DNA from 4 places in the Mesorhizobium sp. 2RAF21 genome. Region 1 is predicted to be linked to each of the others. Evidence: riboswitches for the same ligand, from Rfam matches in the RefSeq annotation. Region 1 holds a riboswitch; each other region holds the start of a gene.
What was found. A riboswitch is a leader RNA that binds a small molecule or an ion and turns the genes downstream of it on or off. The one in region 1 is predicted to bind cobalamin.

Region 1 (4,425 bases):
CGGGATCGACGACGTGCTTCGTGCCGACGAGGCTGGCGATGACACCGCCACGATCGATGTCCCCGACTAGCTCGACGGGGACATTGCCGGCGCGTGCAAAGCCCATGTTGGCAATGTCGTTTGCCCGCAGGTTGATCTCGGATGCGCTGCCCGCTCCCTCCACCAGCACGAGGTCGGCCTGCGCCTTCAGCAGCGTGAAACTCTCCATAACCCGCGGCAGGAGAGAGGCCTTGATGCCTTGGTACTCGCGCGCATTCGCGTTGGCTACGACCTGGCCCTGGACGACGATCTGGGCGCCGACTTTGCTCTGCGGCTTGAGAAGAACGGGATTCATATGCACGCTTGTCGTCACGCGCGCGGCGTGGGCCTGCAGCGCCTGCGCCCGACCGATCTCGCCGCCATCGGCGGTCACGGCGGCATTGTTGGACATGTTCTGCGGTTTGAAGGGACGCACGAGCAGTCCGCGATTGGTATAGGCGCGCGCTAGCCCGGCAACGACTAGCGACTTGCCTACGTCCGAACCGGTGCCCTGGAACATCAGCGCACGTGACATCGCTAGAACTCGATGCCCCGCTGGGCTTTGACCCCTGCAGCGACGATCCGCGCCTCCATCTCGACGGTCCTCTTCCCGCTTACCTCCACATCCTGGATAGACTTGAGCTTCGTCATCTTGGCGCGGTGGCGTTCCTCATCCTTGGGATCGATATCGCTCATCTCACTTCACCTTAAGCGACAGCCCCGCCACCATCAGCAACACCGTGTCGGCAATTGCCGCAACCTGCTGGTTGAGCCGGCCGGCGGCATCACGGAACCGCTGGGCGAGCGCATTGTCCGGGACGATACCCTGGCCGACCTCGTTGGACACCACGAACCACGGCCCGCGCGGCCGCGACAGAACATCGGCTAGCCGCCGGCATTCGGCGTCAAGATCATGTTCAGCCAGCATGTGGTTGGTCAGCCACAGCGTCAGGCAGTCGACCAGCACCGGCTGTCCATCGGCCAGAGCCTCGAGCGCGCCGGCAAGGTCGAGCGGCGCATCGACGGTCCCCCAGCCTTCGCCACGCCGCGAGCGGTGCAGCGCGATGCGCTCGCGCATCTCCTGGTCATAGCCTTCAGCGGTGGCGATATAGGTCCACGGAGACGGATAGGCCGTCACCAGTTTTTCGGCATGCGCGCTCTTTCCGGAGCGCGCACCGCCGATGATGAAGGTCAATCCTTTGCGATCAGGCAAAGCTGTCGCGCAGGCTGGTCGCCGTGCCGGTGAAGCGTCCGCGCACCACGCCGACGATGGCGCCAATCACCAGCCAGAACACCAGATTGGTCACCGTCACCGCCACCACGAACTGGTGATGCAGATCTTCGGGGATCGGCGTCTCGAAGCTGTCGGGCTGCGGCGCGCCGACAATATGCGGCGCCACGATCAAGGCCACGGCAAGAATCGCCAGCGGCAGCGATTTGCGGAAGGCGATCAGCCCAAGACCGGCCGCGGTTGCCGCCACCGTTGCCCACCACCAGATCTGGCGCTGGGTGAGATCGGCCGCCGGCATCGCCGGCAGTTCCGGCGGCAGGCCGAGACCAGGCGCCAGCGTGAACACGGCAAAACCGGCCAGCCCCCAGAACACGCCCTGGCGCCAATTGCCGATGCCGCCTGCGAATTCGGAAACCGCGACCAGCACCAGCGCGAAGCCGATGCCGGTGACGATGTTGGCCAGCACGCTGAAGGCGAAGCGCTCGAAGCCGTCGGCCGGCGCCCAGCCTTCGTCCTCAGCCGGAGCGACCGCTTCGGTCGGCGCCGGTGCGACGCTGCTCATGGCATTGGTGTCCGTAGCGTTGGCCGCTGGCGCTGCCGCGGCATGCTCATGGCCGCCACCGGCCTGCTCGTAGACCTCCGCCTTCAGGATGAGCGGCACGGTGGCAAAGGCCTGCATGCAGTCGAGAACGACGCCGGCCACGAGCCCCGCGATCGCCGCGATGAACACGACGCTGCGAAACAGATTCATGATGTCAGGTCCTCGTCAGTGGCAGGGAAACGCCATCGAATGGCGATAGTCATGTCCGGCATTGTGAACGGCTTCCACGTGAGAGAAGCCGACGAAACCGATGAGGAAGAGGCCGAGCAGACCCGCCGAGGCGAACTGAAGATGACGCGCCTGTACTGAGACGGAAGCACCGAGAGTTGAAGTTGCCATGTTTAATCCTTTCGCCCTCCACCCGAGGACTCGATTGCAGTTGCGTCAACGGCAGGTATCCTGGCTCGCGGGTCAAGGCTCTGCTCCACCTTCCCGGGACCTTCGCCCCAGTGGCATGTCGGAGAAAGCTCGCCGCTTACAGTTGCGGGGGCAGCCGCGGAATTGGATCTCGCGATCCTCACCACATTCCCTATCGCGTCCCTAACATGGAACCGCCAACGCCACCACAATAGATGAAATCATGGATGCGGCAAACATAATCTTCGCTGCGTTGATGTACAGTTGACATCGAGGAGCGCCGTGCACTAAATGCCTGTCGACGGTCCATCCGCCCTAAAGCGGAAGGCTAAGAGGGAATGCGGCAAGCCTGCCTTTAGGTTCATCCGCAGCTGTCCCCGCAACTGTAGCCGGAGAGTTTCGCGCAATTCGCCACTGGAGGTGTCCGGGAAGGCAGCGCGAGACGATGATCCGGGAGCCAGGAGACCTGCCGTCGGCAATTTATTCCGACCGCCCAGCGGGTGCCCTGGGCAAGGAGCAGGACTTTGAAGATCGGTCTTCCGACGCCATGGACGCGTCCGCCGTCTGGCGAGCGACATGAACGTTGTCGTGTGCAATTCATGCCGTCATCCCGACGCTCCGCGTCCGAGACGCAGCTTATGACCGACGCAATGCGTTCTGATCGGCTCCCGCCCCGATACATCGCCCAACAAAGCAGAAATTTCGAGCGACCGGCAGGATGAGCGCCCCCGGTTCCGATTACATCCGCGATGGCGACGCCATCTACAATAAATCCTTCGCGATCATTCGCGCGGAAGCCGACCTGTCGCGCTTCTCGGACGCCGAGGCAGATGTCGCGGTGCGCATGATCCATGCCTGTGGCGTGGTCGATGCAGCACGCCATTTCGAATTCTCGCCGACATTCGTGGAAACAGCGCGGTCCGCATTGAAATCCGGCGCGCCAATCTTCTGTGATGCCGAAATGGTCGCCCACGGCGTGACGCGGGCGCGCCTGCCGGCCGCCAATGAGGTCATCTGTACACTGCGAGATTCGCGCACGCCTGACCTCGCCAGGACGCTCCACAATACGCGATCCGCCACCGCGCTGGAACTCTGGCGTGATCGCCTCGAAGGCTCGGTCGTCGCCATCGGCAATGCGCCAACGGCGCTATTCTATCTGCTCGACATGATCGCGGGCGGTGCGCCGAGGCCGGCAGCCATCATAGGCATGCCAGTCGGCTTCGTTGGTGCTGCCGAATCCAAGGACGCCCTGGCGGACGGCGGCTCCGGCATGCCTTTCGCTATTGTTCGTGGGCGAATGGGCGGCAGCGCAATGACGGCGGCAACGGTCAATGCGCTGGCGAGGGCTGGGCTGTGAGCGGGCAGCTGACCGGCGTCGGCACCGGGCCGGGCGATCCCGAGCTGCTCACGCTCAAGGCAATACGTGCACTAGCTGAAGCCGACGTTGTGGCGCATTTCGCAAAACGCGGCAACGACAGCAATTCACGTCGCATCGTGGTGGCGCATCTCAAGCCCGGCGTCATCGAACTGCCACTGCTCTATCCGGTGACCACCGAGATCGACAAGGCGCATGACGACTACCGCTCGGCCATCACCGATTTTTACGAGCGCTCCGCGCAGGAGGTCGCGGACCATCTCAGCGCAGGCCGCAACGTCGCCGTGTTGAGCGAAGGCGATCCGCTCTTCTACGGCTCCTACATGCATCTTCATGTTCGCCTGGCGCATCTCTACCCGACGGAAGTCGTTCCCGGCATCACGGCCATGTCGGGATGCTGGTCGGAGGCCGGCGTCCCGATCGTGCAGGGCGACGACATCCTGACCGTCCTGCCGGGCACCCTGTCAGAAACCGATCTCGCGCGGCGCCTGCGGCACATCGACGCTGCCGTGATCATGAAGATCGGCCGCAATCTGGGGAAAATCCGCCGCGCCCTGCAGGCCGCAGGCAAGCTCGACCGGGCGATTTATGTCGAGCGTGGCACGATGGAGAACAAGACCAATGTCCGGCTCGCGGACAAGCCGGACGATAAGGCGCCCTATTTCTCGCTGGTGCTCGTTCCTGGCTGGACGGCAAAGCTATGAGCGGGAGGCTCGTCGTCGTCGGCCTCGGTCCAGGCAATCCGGACCAGATTACGCCCGAGGCACGCGGGGCCGTTGGCGAGGCAACCGATCTGTTCGGCTACGGCCCCTATGTCGAACGCGTCGAGCTCGGTGCGCATCA
Region 2 (4,425 bases), on a different contig from region 1:
GCGGGGTCTTGGCCCGAAACATCATGCGGATGGCGGTGAACCACAAAGCCACCGCGCCGAGCGCCGCCAGCCAGCCGAAGCCGAACAGGATGTCGCCCAGAACGTCGCCGAACCAGGGCAGCGGGTAGACGATGTCCAGCCCGATGCCGACAATCAGCGCGACCAGGAAGATGACCGGCGGCAGCGGAAACGGCAGGCGTGCGGCGGTGTCGGTCATTGCGGCTCTCCCGTACTCATAGCGTCATCGGTCTGGGCGGTGCAGGTGCTGGCCAGGTCGCCGATGCGGGCTCTGGTCGAGGCCGACGGGTCGCCCTTCATGATGCCGGCCAGCAAGCCGTCCTTCTCGACCGCGGTCAGCATGCAGCCACAATAGCGCACGCAGAAGGCGGCGTCGCGGCTTTCGAGACAGGAGGCCTGGCAGGCTTTGGGGAAGCCGATCTTCGGGTCCTGCGCCGGTGCCGGCCAGATTTGTGCGAACAGCCACACTGAGGCGATCAGAACCGGCTGGTGGAGGAGGTAGAAGGCGAGGCTATGCCGGCCGATGAAGGAGAGCGGGTTCAGCGCCTGGCCGGTGGAGACGCGCGCCAGCCGCTCGAACAGGCCGGCGGCCTTGGCAAGCTTGGCTATGCCGATACCGGCCAGCACCGCGCCGAACCAGGGAAACAGCGGCACATAGTCGTTCGAGCGCGGATCGGCCGTGGACAGCCCGACCCACAACAGCGCCGGATGGTCGAAGACGGGCGAGCGCAGATAGAAGGGGGCGGCGATCGCCAGCGCCGCCGCCGCCAGCGTCACCAGCGCCGGCAGGCGCAGGAAGAGAAGGCCGAGCAGGCTGGCGAGCGCGATCTGATGCAGGATGCCGAAGAAGATGAAGCTTCCCGGCGTGGCGAAATAGGTCACCAGCGTGATCGCGGCCGCCGCCGCCGCCACCATGGCCAGCCGCTTCCAGAAACCCGGCCAGCGGATGCGCTGGCCATGCGCGAGAAGCAGCGATACGCCGACCAGGAACAGGAAGGTCGAGGCGATGCAGCGCGCATAGATCTTCCACGGGCCGTGCGCGGTCAGCCCAAGGCTCGCATAGCCGAAGAATTCGAGATCCCAGGTGAAGTGGTAGCTGGCCATCGCCAGCAAGGCCACGCCGCGCAGGACGTCGATCAGCGGAATGCGACGGGAGGGGGAGGTCGAGGTTTCGAGGCTCATGCGGCGGGATTCTGAAATTGCGACTGGGCCATGCCTAGCATGGATGCGGGTGAAACAAGAATGGCGAGGCGAGGGCTTTCCCTTCTCCTCCTCGCGGGAGAAGGTGGCTCGGCGCAGCGCCGAGACGGGTGAGTGGGCTGCAAGGAACGAGGCGGTGCAAGACCTCATTGTGCCAAATCGCGCAAACCCGTTGGCCGGCTTCGCAATCGGGCACGAGTGCGTCGGTTTCCTGCTACTGGCCTGAGCGTCGCCGACGCAGATTTCCTTCACGAGTCGCGAATTCGAGAATTCATGTCCACGCATGTCCGCCATCCCATCTGGCTACCGGCCGTACCGCCGGCGGATGCGCGCACCTTCGCTTCGCTCTATTCGATCGAATCCTGCGCCCGGGCGACGATCGCCTCGGTCATTCCCATCCAGGCCTACGAGATCCTGAAGAACGAGCAGACGGTGTCGATCCTCTACACCATCGTCTCGTTGCTCGGCCTGTCGGCGACGCTGTTCATGCCGATGCTGATCCACCGCTTCGCGCGCCGCTGGGTCTACACCGCCGGCGCGCTTTTGCTCGCCATCGGCTCGCTGTTTTTCGTCACCCATTCCTTGCCGGGGCAGATCTTCGGCATGCTGTGCCGGGTGATGGGGGCGAGCGCGCTGTCGATCACGCTCAACCTCTACATCATGGATCATATCCGCAAGGCGGACCTGATGCAGGCCGAGTCGCTGCGCATGGCGTGGTCGATGATCGCCTGGACCACCGGTCCGACGCTCGGCATTTTCCTCTACACGCATTACGGCATCTATGCCGCGCATGGCGCGGTCGCGGTGTTCGCGCTCTGCCTGCTGGCGCTGTTCTGGTACTACCGGCTGGGCGACAACCCGATGATCGTGCCGGGCAAGAGCCGACCCATCAATCCGCTCGCCAATATCGGCCGCTTCGTGCGCCAGCCCCGGCTGAGGCTCGCCTGGCTGATCGCCTTCGGCCGCTCCTGCTACTGGACCACCTTCTTCGTCTACGGTCCCTTGTTCATGGTCATCACCGGCCAGGGCAAGCTGGCTGGCGGTCTGCTGGTTTCGGCCGGCAACGCGATGCTGTTCCTGGCGATCTTCTGGGGCAGGGCGGGCAAACGCTACGGCGCCCGCAACGTGATGACGCTCGCCTTTGCCGGGATGGCGATATCGCTTTGGCTGGCCGGCGCCATCGGCGAACTCGTGCCGCTCGCCACTGCCGGCCTGTTGCTGGTCGGCGCCCTGTTCACCATCGCATTGGATGCCATCGGTTCCACCGCCTTCATGCGCTCGGTGCGCACCTATGAGCGTCCGCAGATGGCGGCCGTCTACCGCACCTATCTCGACTTTTCGGAGCTGACGCCGCCGCTGGTCTATTCCGTGGTGCTGGCCTTTTTCGGGCTGGGCTCGGTCTTCGCCACGCTTGGCTGCCTCGCCGCCGTCTGCGGCCTTGTCACCTGGCGCTACCTGCCGAAGTCGATGTAGCGAGCGCCTTTCCTTCTCCCGCAAGGGGAGAAGGGATGGCGCCCGGTCCGCACGATGACGCTTCTGCATCCACCGATGGCGGAATTTGGTTTGCCGGGCGGCGCAATTCTCCCTATAGTCCACGATGTCGTCGGTCCCTTCGGGACCAAGAGGGAATACGGTGGGGAGGGAAGAAAATGTCCGTCCGAAACCGTGGCTGCCCCCGCAACTGTGAGCGGTAGTCCTCTCCAATGCCACTGAGGTTCGCCTCGGGAAGGTGGAGAAGGGCGCAGATCCGCAAGCCAGGAGACCTGCCGGCGACAGCAATGATGGCAATGCCCTCGGGTGGAGGGCGAAAGGACAGACCATGAATACCGCAACCATTTCCCTCGGCGCCTCGACCTCCTCGCAGTCGCGCTTCCTGCAACTGGCGCTGGCCGGCCTGCTCGGCATTTTCATCGTCGGCTTCACTGGCTTCTCGCATATCGAGGCCGTGCACAACGCCGCCCACGATGCACGCCACTCGATGGCGTTCCCCTGCCACTAACCAGGGGGAACCCACCATGTCTGTTTTTCGCAACGTCGTGTTCGTCGCGGCGATCGCTGGGCTATTGGCCGGCATCGTGCTCGCCTGCCTGCAGGCCTATGCCACCGTTCCGCTGATCCTGAAGGCCGAGGTCTATGAACAGGCCGGCGGCGGTCACGAGCATCCGGCGCCGGCTGCTCCCGCGGCTGATGCCGGCGCGGCCACCACCGCCATGAGCACGCCGGCCCCGGCCGCCGCCGCTCCGGCCGAAGAGGAAGGCTGGGCGCCCGCCGATGGCGCCGAGCGCTTCTCCTTCAACGTGGTCTCCAATATCGTCACCGGCATCGGCTTCGCGCTGATCCTTGTCGCCTTCTCGGAATTCGCCGGCGGCATCGGCAACTGGCGCCAGGGCGTGTTCTGGGGTCTGGCCGGCTTTGCCGTCTTCACGCTGGCGCCGGGCCTCGGCCTGCCGCCGGAACTGCCGGCCATGCCCGCCGCCGACCTTCTGCCCCGGCAGATCTGGTGGGTGGCAACGGTGGTGGCAACGGCGATCGGCCTGGCGCTGATCGCCTTCCGCCGCTCGCTGCCGCTGACGATCCTGGCGGTCGCGCTGATCGTCGCGCCGCACATCGTCGGCGCGCCGCAGCCGGCAAGCTACGACACGCCGATCCCGGAAGGCCTGCACCACCAGTTCGTGGTGGCGGTCACCATCACCAATCTGGTGTTCTGGCTGGTGCTCGGCGCCGTCGTCGGCATCGTGCGCGGTCGCTTCACCGGGCAGGCGTCGAACCTTCGCGACAGCTTTGCCTGATCGGCAAAGCGTTTGCTTCATCATCGGCGGTGCGCGCTCGGGCAAGAGCGCGCATGCCGAAAAACTCATTACAGCGCTGCCGGCGCCGTGGACCTACATTGCCACCGCACAAGCCTATGACGAGGAGATGCGCGAGCGCATCGCCCATCACCGCGCCCGCCGTGGCGAAGGGTGGGAAACGCTCGATGCGCCGCTCGACCTTGTCGGCGCGCTCACGAGTTTGCCGTCGGGGCGGCCGGTGCTGGTCGATTGCCTGACGCTCTGGCTCACCAACCACATGCTGGCCGAACACGATGTCGAGGCCGAATGCGCGCGCCTTGTCGCCACGCTCGCCAAACCGCGCGGCCCATGGTTCGTGGTTTCCAACGAGGTGGGCCTGGGCATCGTGCCCGACAATGCGCTGGCCCGCCGTTTTCGC
Region 3 (4,425 bases), on a different contig from region 1:
CTGCGAACGGGCGTCGAGCGCATAGAGCGCGGTGAAGTCCATCGTCACATAGTCCGGCAGTTTCACCGTGTTGGCCGCGTTGGCATAGCGCGCCGCGCCGTAGAGCAGACGGGCGGTCAGATCGAGCTGTTCGGTCGGGCTATAGGTGATCTCGGCCGTCGCCTTGAACCGGTCGCGATAGGGGATGTATTTGCCGTTGTCTTGGTTGAGCGGTTCGCGCACATCGACAGTCACCTTTCCGGCCCATTCAGTGTTGAAGCGGTGGTCGAGCGCCGCCTCGAAACCGGTGATGCGGGCCTTGGCCACGTTGAAGGGCCGATAAGTCGGCGGATTGGACGCGATCGCGTCGGCCAGCCAGGTCTGGTAGAAGGCGAGGTCGAGACTGGTGTCGGCGCCCGCCCGCCAGTTTAGCCCGACTTCGTAGGATTTGGATTTTTCCGGCTTGAGGTCCGGGTTGGAATAGCCCGGATAATAAAGCTCGTTGAAGCTCGGTGCCCTGAAGCCGGTGGCATAGGATGAGCGCAACGTGACGTCGGGCAGGATTTCATAGCTCGCGCCGACATTGTAGGTGGTGGCGCCGCCAAATTGGCCGTTGTGGTCATAGCGGATGCCGCTGTCGATCGTCAGCGCGTCGTATGATAGCGAGTATTGGCTGAACACCGCCGCCAGCGTACGCGCGGTCACGTCGAATTTGACGGTGGAATCCACCTGTTCGCGATAGGCCTCTACGCCGCTGGTCAGCACATGCGACATGGCGCCGGTGTCGAAACCCTTCTGGGTCGAGGCGAAGATGCCGTAGCGGCTGGAGTTGAAGCGGCTGTCGCCGGCGACGCCGTCGCGGAAATTGCGGGAGCGGTCGACGGAGCTCGACAGTTCGACGGTCGAGGACCAGTCCGCGCCATGCTTGATCTCGGTACCAAGTTTGCCGACGAAGCTTGTCGTGTCGACCTCGTTGGCGCCGGGATAGGAGGCGTCGTACTGGCCGCGACTGCGGGCAACCAGCGCATCGCCATAGATTCGGCCCCAGTCGAACTGCTTCGACAGCGAGGCGTTTACCGACCCCAACAGGAAGCCGTCATCGTCCGGCTCGTGGCCCCAGGCAGTCGGCATGGTGAAATCATAGCCGCGCGTGCCGATCACGCTGCCACCGAATGAATAGTCGACGCCGCTCGCGTTGTGACCGCGTACGTTGCCGGACAGGGTTCCGCCCCAGGGATGGCTGACGCCGGTGGTGATGGAGGCGCAACTGTCGCGGCCGTCGGCGCAGGGGCCGCCCTGCTTGGTGATGATGTTGACGACACCGCCCATGGCGTCGGAGCCGTATTGCGCCGAATGCGCGCCCTTGGCGATTTCGATGCGTTCGATCGAGTCGAGCGGAATGTTGCCGAGCGAGGCGGTGCCGGTGGTGACGGAACTGGCGCGGACGCCATTGACCAGCACCAGCGTCTGGCTGGCCGACATGCCACGCAGATAAAGATTGGCGCCGGCACCCTGACCTCCATAGGTGATGATGGAAACGCCTGTATAGGCTTTCAGCAGCGAGGGCAGATCGGGCGCGGCCGAGCGTTCGATGCTCTTGGCGTCGATCACCGTCACCGAGGAGGTCGAGCGCTCCAGCGTGGTTTCGCGTCTCAGCGGTGTGGTGACCACGATGCGGTCGAGCATCGTGACGTCGCCGCGGTCATTATTGTCCTGCGCGCCGGCATGGTTCGTCGAAGCCAGCGCCGCGGCACCAACCAGGAAAACAGTCTTTGTCACTTCCGCCCCCAAAAGGATCGACGGCGCAACGGCGCCGCAAGGTTCATCGCGAACCGCAGACGGATGTGGCGATGCGAGGATTTGCGACGGGTCGCATTTCACCTCTCGGCCGTTCCGGCACGCGGCAACACTTTGTCGTGTCACCGCCACGGAAGACCGCGCCTGATCACACCCCGTGATCAAGCATGGGTGACCGGAACAGGCAGGTCTCCTGACTTCCGTGTCATCGCTCTCTTCCGCCTTCCCGGTCGCGTCAGCGCCAGTGGCATCGTGGAAGAAGGCTCAACGGTTACAGTTGCGGGGGCAGTCGCGGCTTCGTCCGATTGCTCGGCCTCACCGTGTTCCCTTTTCATCCGCCTCGCGGCGGAACCAATTCCGATTCGGAAGCTAGCCATGGCTGCCCGACGCGTCAACCGGGCCGGCGAACGAATGCCGCGATGGCAGCGATGCCGCGACCTCAGCCGTAGTGGAGGCGCGGTTTCGGACCCTGGCCGACGAATTGCACGCCGACGCGGTCGTTGCGGCGCCAGCGCAGCACCGCTTCATAGGCGATGCCATCCACAGGCACGTAGAGGCTGAAGCGTTCGGGCACGACGACGTCGGCGGCCACCTTCAGTTCGGCACCGTTGGCATGCTGGTTGCGGATGACGCAGGGGATTTCCGATGTGTGGATACTGGTGATGATTGTGGCGCCCTTGAGCACGCGTTGCCGGTGCTCGCGCTCGCGATGTTCCGTTTCCTGTTCGGACATGACCGTCTCATCACCCGGCGCCATCGGGCTGCGGCGCGTCTCAATTAGAACCCGTGCAGGTAACCATGAACACCGACAATAGACAATTGCCGCGGTGTCGCGGCCAACAGCAATCTCCGATCGGGGTATCGAATTGATGAATCGGGACCGTGTCGTTTTCAGGACTTTCGCACCGGTCTGTGCGGCAGGCGGCGGGTGGCGTAGCGACAACATCGACCCGTAACATTGTTGCAATGTGACGACGCGAAGCAGGGCGACGGCATCTGGTGCCGCAATGATTTCGAGATGAGGCCTGCAATGCGCTTGTTATCTGTGGTGTGTATCGCTGTTGTTCTGTCCGGCTGTCAGAACACACGCGATCGGGAACGCTGTCTGTCCTACGGGTTTATCGACGGAACCCCAAGCTTCTCAAGATGTCTGCAGCAATTTGACCTGGACAGGGATCGCCGGGGCGACCGCCCGTTCGACGACGAGCGCTACGAATACTGACGGCATGGACCGCGACGTGATCTCCGGCTAAAGCACACCCCTCTCAAGCAACAGTGACCAATGCACGTATTGATCGTTGAGGATGATCGCGAGCTCGCATCCTCGTTGAAGCACATCATGGAAAGCGCGATCGGGGTGACCGACGCTTTTGCGACAATCGCGGAAGCCGAGGCGGCCTTGATCGCCCATCCGTTCGATCTGGTGATCATCGACCGCCGGCTTCCCGATGGCGACGGCCTTTCGCTGCTTCCGGTGCTGCGCCGGCTGCGGCCGCGGCCCGCCACCTTGGTCCTGACCGCGCTGGACGACCCTTTCGACATCGCATCGGCCCTGGACAAAGGGGCGGACGAATATGTCGGCAAACCCTTCGAGCCGACCGAGCTCGTCGCCCGCGCCCGCGCGGTCCTGCGCCGCTACAGCCTGGACGCGCTGGGCACCACGCAGATCGGCAATCTGGTGTTCGATCTCAACCACAGGTCGGCGAATGTGGGGCAGAAGGTGCTGGAGATTCCGCGCCGCGAACTGGCCATACTGGAAACCCTGGTGCGGCGCGCCGGGCGCGTCGTCCAGCGCGAGACGCTGGAAGCGTCCGTCTACAACATCAATGAGGACATCGAATCCAACGCCCTGGACTCGCATGTGAGCCGCCTGCGGCGGCGTCTGCGTGAAGCCGATTGCGACGCCGTGATCAAAAGCGTGCGCGGCATCGGCTACATGCTGGTGTCGGAATGACGCGGTTGCGCCGATCCATCGCCTTTCCGGTTGCCACCCTTTTGGTCGCCGGCATGCCGATCGTCATGATTTTGAGCACCGTGCTGACGCTCGCTGTTCTCGTCAGCACCAGCCTCGAGGAGCGGCTGCGCATCAACACGACTGAGCTTTCCAAGGTTCTGTCCGCGGCCATCACCTATGACGCGAGCGGACATCTCGTGCTCGACGGCAAGCGGCTTGCCACGAACATCGTCGACTTCGCCGAGGCGCAACCCACCTTCTGGTATGTCATCGGAGACGGGGTCCAGACCATAACACGCGGCACCCAACCGTCCTCGGCCCGGCGCGTCTTCGATCAGGTCCCTCCGGAGATCGGCTATTCGGAGTTCAGCTATCGGCAGGACGGTCGGGACATGCTCGGCATCAGGACCGTCACGCAAGGCGGCGGGCGCAAGACCGTTGCGGTCGGTGGCATCTGGCTCTCCACCTGGGAGACGATCCTCGTAGCCCTTATAGCGGTGCGTTCGCAGGGTCTGGTCCAGCTCCTCTGTCTCGTCTTGGTTGCCACCACCTCGATCGCCGTCGTCGTGGTCAAGCGCTCGATCGCGAGGCCAGTGCGCCGTGTCGTGGAATCGGCCGAGCAGATCGACGGCCTGCCCAATGGCCGCAGGATTTCCGACAGCCATACGCCGATCGAGCTGAAGCCCATGGTCGCG
Region 4 (4,425 bases), on a different contig from region 1:
GCGGTCGTTCGGCGTGTCGAAGACGTAGTGCAGCGCCACCGTCAGTTCGACGACGCCGAGACCGGCTCCGAGATGACCTCCGGTCTGCGAGACGGCGTCGATCAGCTCGACGCGCAATTCATCGGCCAGCTGCGGCAGCTCGCTCTCGGAGAGCGTCCTCAGATCCGCCGGAATGCGGACCTTGTCGAGGAGCGGTGTTTTGGGTCTGGCGGTCACTGGCTGGCCCGATCGAACTCGCGGTCAAGAGTATTTACAAGTCGAATAGGCTGCCGATTAGCGAAAGTAAATGTGCCGCAGCGACACACTCAGCTCTCCGGCAGGGGAATGAACTCCTTCTCATCACCAGGAACGATATCGAAGCGGCCTGTCTTCCATTCCTGCTTGGCCTGCTCGATGCGTTCCTTCGAGGAGGAAACGAAATTCCACCAGATGTAGCGCGGCGAGCCGAGCGAGGCGCCGCCGAACAGCATGAAGTGCGCCCCCTGTTCCGACGACACGACGATCTCGTCGCCGGGGCGGAACACCAGCAGGCGGTTCTCGGAGAAACGATCGCCCGAAATGGTGACGATGCCGTCGAGCACGTAGATGGCGCGTTCCTCGGCATCCGCGGCGATGCGGTACTTCGCGCCGGGCGCCAGCCGGATGTCGGCGTAAAGCGTGTCGTGATAGGTGGTGACCGACGCGCGGCGGCCTTCCAGTTCGCCGATGATGAGGCGGCCGGACACACCTTCAGCCTCGAAAGCCGGCAGCGACGTGCCCGCCGTGTTTTCGAACACCGGCGCCATTTCCTCGTCTCTGTCGGGCAGCGCGATCCAGGTCTGCAGGCCCGACATCGACATCGGCGAGCCGCGCAGTTCCTCTGGCGTGCGTTCGGAATGAACGATGCCGCGCCCGGCCGTCATCAGGTTCACGTCGCCCGGCGAGATGACCATTTCGGTGCCAAGCGAATCGCGGTGCCTGATCTTGCCGTCGAACAGATAAGTCACCGTCGACAGGCCGATATGCGGATGAGGGCGCACGTCCAGCGCCTTGCCGGCGCGCAGGATGGCGGGCCCCATGCGATCGAAGAAGATGAAGGGACCGACCAGCCGGCGCTTGGCGATCGGCAATGCGCGGCGCACCTCGAAACCGCCAATGTCTTTGGCGTTGGCGATAACCATCAGTTCGATGGCGTCGCAGGAAAAGGCGTCGCCGGGTTCGGGATCGTTTCCGGGAAAGAAGCTCATGGGTGTTGCTCCATCCGGCGGCGGCGCCGCCTCATGGAAGGAAACTTATACCCCTGCCCGGTTCAGGCATACCGGCGATGCGACGACGGTTTGTTCACCGCATCAATCCCCGTCGAGCGGCTCCGTGCCGACCGGCTTGCCGTCGCGGGCGAGCCTGATCTTCTCCACCTTGTCCTCGGCCGCCTTGAGCAGGCGGTCGCAATGCGCCTTCAGCGCCTCGCCGCGCTCGTAGATGCGGATCGACTGGTCGAGCGGCACGTCGCCGCGCTCCAGATCGTCGACGATCTTCTCCAGCGCATCCAGCGCCTGTTCGAAGCTCATCGCCTTGACGTCTTCATTCGCTTCCGCGGCCATCCCTTATCCTTTCATCAGGCGGCCGACATGCGCTGCGACCGAAAATGCCAATCCGTGCAGGTCGTAGCCGCCTTCGAGCAGGCTGACCAGCCTGTTTGCGCTGTGGCGGCGGGCGCTGTCCATCAGCTGCCCGGTCGCCCAGTCGAAATCGTCCTCGGTCAGGTTGATCTCGGCCAGCGGGTCGCGATGATGCGCGTCGAAGCCGGCCGAGATGATGACGAGATCCGGCGCGAAGGCGTCGATCGCCGGCAAGACACGGGTGCGGAACGCCTCCCGGAAGACATCGCTGCCGGTGGCTGGCGCCAGCGGCGCGTTGACGATGTTGCCGGCACCGGTCTCGTTCTTGGCGCCGGTGCCAGGGAAAAGCGGCATCTGATGCGTCGAACAGTAGAGCACCGAGGGATCGTCCCAGAAAATGTCCTGGGTGCCGTTGCCGTGGTGCACGTCCCAGTCGACGATGGCGACACGCTCGACGCCATGCTTTTCCTGCGCGTGACGCGCGGCAATCGCGGCAGTGTTGAACAGGCAGAAGCCCATGGCGGTGGTCTTTTCGGCATGGTGGCCGGGCGGCCGCGCCGCCACGAAGACATTGTCGGCATCGCCGGCGAAGACATCGTCCACCGCCGCATTGGCAGCGCCGATCGCGGTCAGCGCAGCCTGCCAGGTCTTCGGGCTGGCAGTGGTGTCGGTGTCGATCTGGGCAAGGCCGGTCGCGGGGATCGCCTTGCGCACGCGTTCGACGAAATCCCTCGGATGGCAATAGAGGATGGTCGCCTCGTCGCCCAATGGCGCCTCGCGCCGGTCGAGCGCGGCGAAAGCCTCGTCGTCGAGCACACGCTCGATGGCGCGCAGCCGGTCCGGCCGCTCCGGGTGGCCGGGCGGCGTGATGTGCTCCAGAAAGATCGGATGCGAATAAAGGCGGGTCGTCATCGCCCTATCTTATCAGCAATGGTCGTGATGGCCACGCGACAAGCGGCATGGCGCTGGGGAAAATGCCCGGCGCGTCATTTGGCGTCGGCTTCCCGGCTGTTCTTACGCCGGCAATGCGCTAAGATGACATCGCTGCCAGGTGCCCGCTGCGAGGCGGGAGAATCGGGAACACGGTGAAAATCCGTGGCGTGCCCAGCGCTGTATGGGGGACCGCTCGGCAAAGGCCACTGTTTTTCGGAACGGGAAGGCGCCGCAAGCGGGACGAACCCAAGCCAGAAGACCGGCCGGGCAGGAATGGTCATCCGCATGGACGGGCGGATGGTATGGTTCCGATCGCAAGGGAAACGCGATGCACGCCGTCCGCACTCCAGCCTCCCCCGACAATTCGTTCGAGGATTTCGAACGCGACGCCGTCTACCGCGCCATCTTCACGCGCCGCGACGTGCGCAGCCATTTCCGCCCAGACCCCATCGACGACGCCGTGCTGGCGCGGCTTCTGACGGCCGCGCATCACGCACCCTCGGTCGGCTTCATGCAGCCCTGGAACTTCGTCGTTGTCCGCGACATGGGCCGGCGCGAGGCGGTGCGCGACCTGTTCCTCGCGGCGCGCAACGAGGAACTGCCACACATCGCCGGGGAGCGGCAGGCGCTCTACCGCAAGCTCAAGCTGGAAGGCATCTGCGAAAGCGCGCTGAACCTCTGCATCACCTGCGACCGGCGCCGCAGCGAGGGCTCGCCGCTCGGCCGCTGGCACAATCCGCAGATGGATCTCTTCAGCACGGTCTGCGCCGTGCAGAATTTCTGGCTGGCGGCGCGGGCGGAAGGCATCGGCGTGGGCTGGGTCAGCATTCTCGATGCCGACGCGCTCAAGCGCCTGCTCGACATTCCCGAGCCGGTCGTGCCCATCGCCTATCTCTGCGTCGGCCATGTCCGCGAGTTCGCCGCGCGGCCGGACCTGGAGCACAGCGGCTGGGCCTCGCGGCTGCCGCTGGCCGACCTCATCATGAGCGAGACCTATGCCGGCGCCGGCGAGGAGGCGCTGAAGGCCGCCTGCGTTGCACCCGGCGCGGACCGGTAACCGTCAGGCAGCCTGATTGTCGCGCACGCGCAGCCCTTCCAGAAGCGCGCGAAAGGATTTGACCGCCTTCTTCGACGTCTCATGCGGATCGTCGGCGTTGGCGATCCACTGTGCGGCGTAAAGCGAGGCGCCGCTGACGATGCGCGCCATCGCCTCCGGGTCGATGTCGCCGACCACGCCCTCCTCCTTCAGCGCGGTGAGGTTGCCGGTTATCGAGGTGATACAGGCATTGGCATTGGGCCATTGCGACGGGTCGCCGAGGATTGCCGGACCGTCGCGCAGCACGATGCGCTGGATTTCCGGCTCCAGCGCCATTTCGATATAGCCGACATTCTCATCGACGAAGCGCTGCCAGCGGTCCGTCGCCCGGGCCGAGATGACGCACAGCCGCTCGTTCATCTCCGCGTCGAGCTCGGCGATGACGGCCTCCAGCAATCCCTTCTTGTCGCCGAAGTGATGATAGAGCGCGCCGCGGGTCAGCCCCGCCTCGGCGGTGAAGTCGTCCATCGAGGCGTTGGCGTAACCGACGGTGGCGAAGGCGCGCCGCGCCGCCGCGATCAGCTTGGCGCGCGTCTCGGCGATCATTTCGCTGCGAGGTTTGTGCGCGGTCCTCATCTGGTCGTTCCTTTTCACATACGTCGCGTATATTTTTTCACATACGCACCGCATATTAATTGACATACGCAACGTATGCAATTATCTCATTCGCATACGCCACGTATGTATGTGGCACCCCTTCGAAAATCCAGGAGTGCTCCGATGCACAATCCTTACAGCGAAATCTTCCGAACCCCGGGAACCAAGGGTTTTGCGGCCGCGGCCTTCATCGCCCGCCTG

Region 2: another riboswitch for cobalamin. It lies ahead of AB4136_RS08340 (CbtB domain-containing protein); the one in region 1 lies ahead of AB4136_RS16875 (CbtB domain-containing protein).
Region 3: another riboswitch for cobalamin. It lies ahead of AB4136_RS12530 (TonB-dependent receptor domain-containing protein); the one in region 1 lies ahead of AB4136_RS16875 (CbtB domain-containing protein).
Region 4: another riboswitch for cobalamin. It lies ahead of bluB (5,6-dimethylbenzimidazole synthase); the one in region 1 lies ahead of AB4136_RS16875 (CbtB domain-containing protein).

Annotation. Positions count from the first base shown of each region.
Region 1 is NZ_JBFRGM010000009.1:252,571-256,995, forward strand. Features, by position in the region: gene AB4136_RS16855 (cobyric acid synthase) at 1-553, opposite strand, end outside; gene AB4136_RS16860 (hypothetical protein) at 556-714, opposite strand; gene cobU (bifunctional adenosylcobinamide kinase/adenosylcobinamide-phosphate guanylyltransferase) at 716-1,231, opposite strand; gene AB4136_RS16870 (CbtA family protein) at 1,224-2,000, opposite strand; gene AB4136_RS16875 (CbtB domain-containing protein) at 2,016-2,189, opposite strand; cobalamin riboswitch at 2,223-2,421, opposite strand; cobalamin riboswitch at 2,493-2,695, shown strand; gene AB4136_RS16880 (precorrin-8X methylmutase) at 2,926-3,564, shown strand; gene AB4136_RS16885 (precorrin-2 C(20)-methyltransferase) at 3,561-4,286, shown strand; gene AB4136_RS16890 (precorrin-3B C(17)-methyltransferase) at 4,283-4,425, shown strand, end outside.
Region 2 is NZ_JBFRGM010000004.1:188,593-193,017, forward strand. Features, by position in the region: gene AB4136_RS08325 (methyltransferase family protein) at 1-217, opposite strand, end outside; gene AB4136_RS08330 (DUF1624 domain-containing protein) at 214-1,200, opposite strand; gene AB4136_RS08335 (MFS transporter) at 1,492-2,691, shown strand; cobalamin riboswitch at 2,806-3,003, shown strand; gene AB4136_RS08340 (CbtB domain-containing protein) at 3,038-3,217, shown strand; gene AB4136_RS08345 (CbtA family protein) at 3,234-4,007, shown strand; gene cobU (bifunctional adenosylcobinamide kinase/adenosylcobinamide-phosphate guanylyltransferase) at 4,000-4,425, shown strand, end outside.
Region 3 is NZ_JBFRGM010000006.1:320,015-324,439, forward strand. Features, by position in the region: gene AB4136_RS12530 (TonB-dependent receptor domain-containing protein) at 1-1,758, opposite strand, end outside; cobalamin riboswitch at 1,943-2,147, opposite strand; gene AB4136_RS12535 (PilZ domain-containing protein) at 2,216-2,509, opposite strand; gene AB4136_RS12540 (response regulator transcription factor) at 3,059-3,730, shown strand; gene AB4136_RS12545 (sensor histidine kinase) at 3,727-4,425, shown strand, end outside.
Region 4 is NZ_JBFRGM010000007.1:82,956-87,380, forward strand. Features, by position in the region: gene dxs (1-deoxy-D-xylulose-5-phosphate synthase) at 1-216, opposite strand, end outside; gene AB4136_RS12970 (pirin family protein) at 306-1,226, opposite strand; gene AB4136_RS12975 (exodeoxyribonuclease VII small subunit) at 1,329-1,580, opposite strand; gene AB4136_RS12980 (histone deacetylase family protein) at 1,584-2,510, opposite strand; cobalamin riboswitch at 2,631-2,813, shown strand; gene bluB (5,6-dimethylbenzimidazole synthase) at 2,860-3,588, shown strand; gene AB4136_RS12990 (TetR/AcrR family transcriptional regulator) at 3,592-4,203, opposite strand; gene AB4136_RS12995 (MFS transporter) at 4,348-4,425, shown strand, end outside.